4 regions of the Bradyrhizobium ganzhouense genome follow, and region 4 is predicted to be linked to each of the others. Evidence: predicted binding sites of a transcription regulator. Region 4 holds the regulator's gene; each other region holds the start of a gene.
The links. The regulator HrcA, encoded in region 4, represses chaperone genes, less so after heat shock. The targets are predictions, from matches to a motif close to GTTAGCACTCNCNNNNNGNGAGTGCTAAC.
Positions count from the first base shown of each region.

Region 1: ACLFLU_RS06395 (co-chaperone GroES) is a predicted target of HrcA. The motif match lies at 912-940, and genes of this name have one in related genera.
Region 2: ACLFLU_RS09585 (co-chaperone GroES) is a predicted target of HrcA. The motif match lies at 852-880, and genes of this name have one in related genera.
Region 3: groES (co-chaperone GroES) is a predicted target of HrcA. The motif match lies at 1,110-1,138, and genes of this name have one in related genera.

Region 1 covers NZ_CP181318.1:1,367,399-1,369,599, reverse strand. Annotated here, with positions in the region: gene ACLFLU_RS06405 (protein phosphatase CheZ) at 1-113, shown strand, start outside; gene ACLFLU_RS06400 (hypothetical protein) at 195-716, opposite strand; gene ACLFLU_RS06395 (co-chaperone GroES) at 1,036-1,332, shown strand; gene groL (chaperonin GroEL) at 1,451-2,201, shown strand, end outside.
Region 2 covers NZ_CP181318.1:2,092,617-2,094,817, reverse strand. Annotated here, with positions in the region: gene ACLFLU_RS09595 (hypothetical protein) at 1-5, shown strand, start outside; partial or broken gene ACLFLU_RS09590 (hypothetical protein) at 204-444, opposite strand; gene ACLFLU_RS09585 (co-chaperone GroES) at 922-1,236, shown strand; gene groL (chaperonin GroEL) at 1,324-2,201, shown strand, end outside.
Region 3 covers NZ_CP181318.1:8,011,659-8,013,859, forward strand. Annotated here, with positions in the region: gene groL (chaperonin GroEL) at 1-636, opposite strand, end outside; gene groES (co-chaperone GroES) at 681-995, opposite strand; gene ACLFLU_RS37275 (hypothetical protein) at 1,458-1,658, shown strand.
Region 4 covers NZ_CP181318.1:321,711-323,911, forward strand. Annotated here, with positions in the region: gene rph (ribonuclease PH) at 1-674, opposite strand, end outside; gene hrcA (heat-inducible transcriptional repressor HrcA) at 856-1,944, shown strand; gene grpE (nucleotide exchange factor GrpE) at 2,043-2,201, shown strand, end outside.

The sequences.
Region 1 (2,201 bases), 1.0 Mb from region 4:
TGCCGGCGCAGGTCGACACCCGCAGCGAGGACGACAAGCTGCTCAACGGCCCGAAGCTCGCCGGCGACGTCGGCCACGCCTCGCAGGACGACATCGACGCGCTGTTCGACTAAGCGAGCGCGACACAGAGACAAACAAAACGCCGGCACGAGCCGGCGTTTTTTATTGTCTTCGCGGTTAGGCCGAAAGCCGGATCACGCCCTTGGCGCGCAGCGGACGTAGACCATGTTGCCGTAGCGGGTAGCCGCGTCCTTGTCGACGAAGCGGGTGATCATGACGCGGCCGTCGAAGGAGACGATCTCGCGGTCCTGCTCGCCCGGCGTCGGGCCTGAGGGGCCGATATAATTCTTGCCGCCCGGCGAGCCCTTCAGCCGCAGTTCCTGCGGCGTCGCTTGGTCGGCGAGATGCATGACCACGCCGCCGGACGTTCCGGCGCCGATCACGTAAGGATTCTTGCACTGGGCCCGTGCGGCCGCCTCGGTGCGGGCGCGGTCAGCCGGGTTCTGGAACGAGGCGAGGCCCCAGCGGCCGACGATCTCGTCGGCGCGGATCGAGGCCGGCATTTCCGGCGCGACGCCGGGCTCGGTCTCGGCCGCCGGCTGGGACGAGGAGAAGGACGGCAGGCTCATGCCGCCGCCGCAGGCGCCGAGCAGCAGCGCAAGGCAAGAGGCGGCCGCCAGATTGGCAAACGTGCGCGCGTGAGCTGAACTGATCATGGCATTCCCCCGAACAAGACCACGGCCGCAACCCTCCCGCAGCCAAGCGTAAAACCGCCGCCAGAGCAATGACGTCCTAATATACGCCCGCGCCGGAATCGAGTTTCCGTAGACACCATCCTATATCCGCCTCACCAATCGCTTAACCACCTTTGCTTGACAGGATCGCAGCCAAGCCATATTTCCGGACGCACTATTAGCACTCGGAAAGACCGATTGCTAAGCGCACCGTTTGATCCTCGGGCAGAGGGTGGACGGGAGCGCCGCCCTCACCCACTTCCGCTGCTTTCAGAAAACCCAGCCTCCAAAGGGAAACGTCATGGCTAAGTCCAAATTTCGTCCGCTGCATGACCGTGTCGTGGTCAAACGTATCGATGCCGAGGAAAAGACCAAGGGCGGCATCATCATCCCCGACACCGCCAAGGAAAAGCCGTCCCAGGGCGAAGTCGTCGCCGTCGGCCCCGGCGGCCGCGACGAGGCTGGCAAGCTGATCCCGATCGACCTCAAGGTCGGCGACCGCGTGCTGTTCGGCAAGTGGTCGGGCACCGAGGTCAAGATTGACAACGAAGATCTCCTGATCATGAAGGAGTCGGACATCATGGGCGTGATGGCCTAAGGCCAGACGCCTGAACGGCCGCTGAATGCCATGCCCGGATCATCAGGTCCGGGCATCCATCATTCCCGCCGCACAGCATTAAACTAGACACATCACGATATAACAGGGATTGCAGACCATGGCTGCCAAAGACGTCAAGTTTTCCGGAGACGCGCGCGATCGCATGCTGCGCGGCGTCGACATTCTCGCCAACGCCGTCAAGGTGACGCTCGGCCCGAAGGGCCGCAACGTCGTCATCGAGAAGTCGTTCGGCGCACCCCGCATCACCAAGGACGGCGTCACCGTCGCCAAGGAGATCGAGCTCGAGGACAAGTTCGAGAACATGGGCGCCCAGATGCTGCGTGAGGTCGCCTCCAAGACCAACGACCTCGCCGGCGACGGCACCACCACCGCGACCGTGCTGGCCCAGGCCATCGTGCGCGAAGGCGCCAAGGCGGTTGCCGCCGGCATGAACCCGATGGACCTCAAGCGCGGCATCGATACCGCGGTTGCCGCCGTGGTCAAGGACATCGAGAAGCGCGCCAAGCCGGTTGCTGCCTCCTCCGAGGTCGCCCAGGTCGGCACCATCTCGGCCAACGGCGACGCCGCCATCGGCAAGATGATCGCCCAGGCGATGCAGAAGGTCGGCAACGAGGGTGTCATCACCGTCGAGGAAAACAAGTCGCTCGACACCGAAGTCGATATCGTCGAGGGCATGAAGTTCGACCGCGGCTATCTGTCGCCATACTTCGTCACCAACCCCGAGAAGATGACCGCCGAGCTCGAGGACGCCTACATCCTCCTGCACGAGAAGAAGCTCTCCGGCCTGCAGGCCATGCTGCCGGTGCTGGAAGCCGTGGTGCAGTCGGGCAAGCCGCTCGTCATCATCG
Region 2 (2,201 bases), 1.8 Mb from region 4:
GTTGATCTCTCGCCTTCTTCGTGTCGCCCAACGCCACGTTCCAGCATCATTCGCGTCTGCTCTTGTTGCAGGAAGTCCATGACTTGGCCGCCAATCGTGATAGCAGGGAGCCACGATGCGGCGATGCCTCAAATGCGAGTCCGCTGGCTAATTCCGCTCTGATGCCACCGCCGCGGTGTGGCGACGTCGGACGTCGGGACGATCAGCGTGCTCAGATCTTCGGGTACGTCGCCGCATTTCCGGATCACCTTGGCGTCGCCGAAGTCGCCGCGCGATGGGTCCTTCGGTAACAGAGAAGGCGACCGCGCCCATGATGCCGGGCTTGCGGGACAACGCCTCGGCACGCCTCACAGCGGCGTTGGCGGAAATGCATTCCGTCTTGCCGGCTGCAACTCCATCGTCGAGAACAGGCCGGCTCTCGTCGGGAGCGAATCGGACCGACACCTTCTTGCCATCGATGGTGTCGTCCTCGGAGAATGAGGTGAACGGCACCAGGCAGCAGCTCTGCGGATCGAGCCAGCGCTTCCAGTGCGCGCGCTCACTACCGGACGTTGGTCGTGCCGCCATCGAGCTCATCCTCAGCAGCTGCTGGAAGTCGATTGGCCTGCCCTTTGCTTCCAGCTTCTTGGTGGCGTCCACAGAACCCGCCACGAGCTCGGCACGCACCAGCGAGCCATCACGAGTTCGCGTCCGCGCGGGATAGTGAGGAAAATCCTAGGCACCAAGGGCAGATCGCCGGTCCGGTCATTCGTCGGTATGCCCCCCGAACAGCCGGCGAATACCTGAGCGCCTTTTTTCTACGAGGAGCCCTTGCTTCCCGAAAAGACCAGCCCTACCTGTGCTCCGCCCGCATTGGCACTCGTGGGCATCGACTGCTAACCACCTAAATCACCAACCCAAGCAATTGCTTAGGAGGACTCCATGAAATTCCGTCCGCTTCACGACCGCGTCGTGGTCAAGCGCATCGACGCCGAAGAGAAGACCGCTGGCGGCATCATTATTCCCGACACGGCCAAGGAAAAGCCGTCTCAGGGCGAAGTCGTCGCCGTCGGCCCGGGCGGCCGCGACGAGAGCGGCAAGCTGATCCCGATCGACGTCCAGGTCGGCGACCGCGCGCTGTTCGGCAAGTGGTCGGGGACCGAGGTCAAGATCGACGGGCAGGAGCTGTTGATCATGAAGGAGAGCGACATCATGGGCGTTCTCACCGATGCGTCGGCCAAGAAGAAGGCCGCCTAATCCGACTGCTCGCACCGCTCACCCCTGAGGAGCGCCTGCCGGGCGCCTCAAGAGTGAGATGAGACCAATCAACTCAGGGAAACCAATATGTCAGCCAAAGAAGTCAAATTCGGCGTCGACGCCCGCGACCGCATGCTGCGCGGCGTCGACATCCTCAACAACGCGGTGAAGGTCACGCTCGGTCCGAAGGGCCGCAACGTCGTGCTCGACAAGTCGTTCGGCGCGCCCCGCATCACCAAGGACGGCGTCACCGTCGCCAAGGACATCGAGCTCGACGATAAGTTCGAGAACATGGGCGCGCAGATGGTGCGCGAAGTCGCCTCCAAGTCCGCTGACGCGGCCGGCGACGGCACCACCACCGCGACCGTGCTCGCGGCTGCGATCGTCCGCGAAGGCGCCAAGGCGGTCGCCGCCGGCATGAACCCGATGGACCTCAAGCGCGGTATCGATCTCGCCGTAGACGCGGTCGTGGCGGACCTGCAAAAGAACTCCAAGAAGGTCACCTCGAACGACGAGATCGCCCAGGTCGGCACCATTTCGGCCAATGGCGATGCCGAAATCGGCAAGTTCCTCTCTGACGCTATGAAGAAGGTCGGCAACGAGGGTGTCATCACCGTCGAGGAAGCCAAGTCGCTCGAGACCGAACTCGAAGTTGTCGAGGGCATGCAGTTCGACCGCGGCTACATCTCGCCCTACTTCGTCACCAACGCCGACAAGATGCGCGTTGAAATGGAAGATGCCTACGTCCTGATCAATGAGAAAAAGCTATCTCAGTTGAATGAACTGCTTCCCTTGTTGGAAGCCGTGGTGCAGAGCGGCAAGCCGCTTGTGATTATCGCGGAAGACGTCGAAGGCGAAGCGCTCGCCACCCTCGTCGTGAACCGTCTGCGCGGTGGTCTGAAGGTCGCGGCCGTGAAGGCTCCGGGCTTCGGCGATCGCCGCAAGGCCATGCTGCAGGACATCGC
Region 3 (2,201 bases), 1.2 Mb from region 4:
CTTCATCTTTTCGGCGTTGGTGACGAAATAGGGTGAGACGTAGCCGCGGTCGAACTGCATACCTTCGACCACCTCAAGCTCGGTATTGAGGCTCTTGGCCTCCTCGACCGTGATGACGCCCTCGTTGCCAACCTTCTGCATGGCATCGGCGAGGAAACGGCCGATCTCCGTGTCGCCATTGGCCGAGATCGTTCCGATCTGCGCGATCTCGTCATTGGACGTGACCTTCTTGGCATGCGCCTTCAAGTCGCTGACAATTGCTTCCACCGCGAGATCGATGCCGCGCTTGAGGTCCATCGGGTTCATGCCGGCCGCGACCGATTTCGTACCTTCCTTGACGATGGCCTGCGCCAGCACCGTCGCCGTGGTGGTGCCGTCGCCGGCCAGATCGTTGGTCTTGGACGCCACCTCGCGCACCATCTGGGCGCCCATATTCTCGAACTTGTCTTCCAGCTCGATTTCCTTGGCGACGGTGACGCCGTCCTTGGTGATGCGCGGCGCTCCGAATGATTTCTCGATCACCACGTTGCGTCCCTTGGGACCGAGTGTGACCTTCACCGCATTCGCCAGTGTGTCCACTCCTCGCAGCATGCGCTCGCGGGCCTCGGTCGAAAATTTCACGTCCTTGGCAGCCATGTTCAAATCTCCTTTCTTTTATGACTGTCAGTTTTTCAGCGGCGTCAGGCCGCTTTCTTCAACTTGCCGCTATGCTCGACGATACCCAGGAGATCGCTCTCCTTCATGATCAGGAGATCCTGGCCATCGATCTTCACCTCGGTCCCCGACCATTTGCCGAACAAGACGCGGTCTCCCGTTTTCACGTCGAGCGGTACCAATTGGCCCTGCTCATTCCGCGCGCCGGGACCAGCAGCGATGATCTCGCCTTCCTGCGGCTTCTCCTTTGCGGTGTCGGGAATGATGATGCCCCCGGCGGTCTTCTCCTCGGCATCAATGCGGCGCACGAGCACACGGTCGTGCAACGGACGGAAATGCATGCACATCCTCCTTAACAGTCTAGCGAGTCATTTAACCGGAGCCGGTAACCAGCCCCCGGCGGAAAAACCACCTAGGGGCAGAAAAAATCCGATTCAAGGGGAACGACGAAATTTTTTGGCGCTCCCACTAAGCGACTGTCAACGTGCGGCTTGCAGCGGCGACCCAGGCGATGCACGAAAACACTGCATAAGATTGGTTTGGTTGACGGTCCGAACCGGTGCGGGGCTATCTCTGCTGTCCGCATGGTCCCGGATCATGCTAGCCCCGGGGGTGCTGTTGCTGGCAGCGCATCGCGCATTGCCGCTGCATGCGACGAGACTTGGCCGGCATCAAGACGTACGCGTCGTTGGTGGTGATCGAGTTTGGTGCCTGGTAACTTGGAAACAGATCGCCGCGTGACTACGTACTAAAACCGAAAGTGCGAACCCTACGGTTAGGACCCGTAAGCACGAGGTTGTGTCATGAAGATTCGCCGCCGTTTTAGACAAACCATTACCCTCGAAGAACGGCTCGCCGACGAAGCCAAACGCCTTAGAGACGAAGCAAAAAAGCTTCCTCCAGGGCCGGAGCAGGCAGAGCTTCTACGAAAGGCTCGCGAAAACGAAATGGTAGCCGAAGTAGCTAGCTGGATCACGTCTCCCGGACTCCAGCCGCCGAAGTGAGGCGACCTCAGTTGACTGATCATCCGCATCGGACCGGCCTTACGTGCGAGGCCCGCTAGCCTACGCTTCGCCTTGCGCAAAAAAGGCAGAGATAGTCAGCGAAGTCCTGAAATGAACTCTGATCCGGCACAACTTCGTTCAGCCAGATCGGCGCCTCGGGTATCTCTAATCGAATGATTTTCTTGTCGTTCGATCAGGAGTAGAGAGATAGAGAAGGAAGCTGGTCGCGGAAGGGCGCTTCCTCAACCTCAATGCGCTCCGAAATCCTTATGAATTCCTAGCGCACCGACTCAAGCTGGCAAGCAAGCCTTTGCTTCGGCGAGACAGGCATCCAATTGCGCCTTTATCTCACGCACCTGCGCCTCCAATGCAGCGAACGAGGCTTCACGGGTCGTGAGCACCGTCCTACCATCCTGGTCAAGAGAGCCGGCAGGCATTCCAACATACGCCCTTGGCGGCACCTTCCCTTGACCACATTCAATGACAATCTCTATGCGAACTGCCATGGTCACACCTCGCCGGGAGCGCAGCAGTCGGACCTTA
Region 4 (2,201 bases):
ATGCCTTTTTGCGCCAAGGCGATCAGCGCCAGGAACTCGTCCTGCGTAAACGGCTCGCGTTCTGCGGTGCCCTGCACCTCGATGATGCGGCCATCGCCGGTCATGACGAAATTGGCGTCGGTCTCGGCTTCGGAATCCTCGGCATAGTCGAGATCCAGCACCGGCTTGCCCTGATAGATGCCGCAGGAGATCGCGGCGACGTTGTCGCGCATCACGTTGGCCTTGATCATGTTGCGCGTCTTCATCCAGTTGATGCAGTCGGCGAGCGCGACCCAGGCACCGGTGATCGAGGCGGTGCGGGTGCCGCCGTCGGCCTGGAGCACGTCGCAATCGACCGTGATCTGGCGCTCGCCGAGCGCTTCGAGATCGACGATGGTGCGCAACGAACGCCCGATCAGGCGCTGGATCTCGACGGTGCGGCCGCTCTGCTTGCCTGCGGCAGCTTCGCGGCGGGTGCGTTCGGAGGTCGCGCGCGGCAGCATGCCGTATTCGGCGGTGACCCAGCCGCGGCCCTGGCCCTTCAGCCAGGGCGGCAGGCGGTCTTCCAGCGTGGCGGTGACCAGCACATGGGTGTCGCCGAATTTCACGAGGCAGGAGCCTTCCGCATACTTGACCACGCCACGCTCAAGCGTCACGGGGCGCAATTCGTCGGGCGCACGGCGGCTTGGCCGCATGGGAAATCCTCCAAAACTCGCAGGTAAGGGCTATTCGCGGTGCTTGTAGGTGGGGTGAGGGTGGGCGGCAAGGGGAAAGGACAAGGCTTTTTCACCCCCGGTTTTCCACCCCGCAAACGCCACGCTTGTCAGAACCCTCAGGGATGGACAAATTATGAGTATCTGAGAGGAGTTACCGTCTGTGGCCCATCACGATCCGATCCATCTGATCGCGCCGCGCGCAGGCCTCGCCCAGCTCAACGAGCGTTCCCGCGACATCTTTCGTCAAATTGTCGAAAGTTACCTCGCCACCGGCGAGCCGGTGGGCTCGCGCAACATCTCGCGGCTGATCGCGATGCCGCTATCGCCGGCCTCGGTCCGCAACGTCATGGCCGATCTGGAACAGCTCGGCCTGATCTATGCCCCGCATACGTCCGCCGGCAGGCTGCCGACGGAACTCGGCTTGCGATTCTTCGTCGACGCGTTGATGCAGGTCGGCGATCTCAACGAGGCCGAGCGGCAGTCGATCCAGAGCCAGCTGACCTCCGTCGGCCAGGCGCAGTCGGTCGAGGCGGCGCTCGATCAGGCGCTGACGCGGCTGTCGGGTCTTACCCGCACCGCTGCTGTCGTTTTGACGCCGAAATCGAATACGCGGCTGAAACACATCGAATTCGTGCGGCTGGAACCAGAGAAGGCGCTGGTGATCCTGGTCGGCGAAGACGGCCAGGTCGAAAACCGCGTGCTGGCGCTGCCGCCGGGAGTTCCCTCCTCGGCCATCACCGAAGCCGGCAATTTCCTCAATTCGCGGATCCGCGGCCGGACGCTCGCCGAGGCGCGGCTCGAGCTGGAAACCGCGCTCGCAGAGGCTCGCGCCGAGCTCGATCAATTGACGCAGAAGGTGATCTCGGCCGGGATTGCGAGCTGGTCCGGCGGCGAGAACGAGGACCGCCAGCTCATCGTCCGCGGCCACGCCAATCTGCTGGAAGATCTGCACGCGCTGGAGGATCTCGAGCGTGTTCGCCTGCTGTTCGACGATCTCGAGACCAAGCGCGGCGTAATCGACCTGCTCGGGCGCGCCGAAACCGCCGAAGGCGTGCGGATTTTCATCGGCAGCGAAAACAAGCTGTTTTCGCTGTCGGGCTCCTCCACCATCATCTCGCCCTATCGTGATGCCGCCGGCCGCATCGTCGGCGTTCTGGGCGTGATCGGGCCGACGCGGCTGAATTATGCCCGCGTCATCCCGACCGTGGACTACGCCGCCCGCATCGTCAGTCGCCTGCTGGGGGGCTGACCGGCATTTGAGGCGATCACGGGCGCTTGATTTTCAGCGCCCGAAGCACGATATCCGGGCCAGCAAAATCCCGTAAGACGAGTTTGAAAAGAGAGCCGATGACCGATCGAGACCGGCAACCCGAAGACACGACTGCCGCGACCGGCGAGCCCGTGGTGTCGAAACCCTACATCATGCCCGACGATCCCGAGCCGGGTTCGGTGGAATTGCTGCAGAAGGAAGCCGCCGAGGCGCGCGACCGCATGCTGCGGACGTTG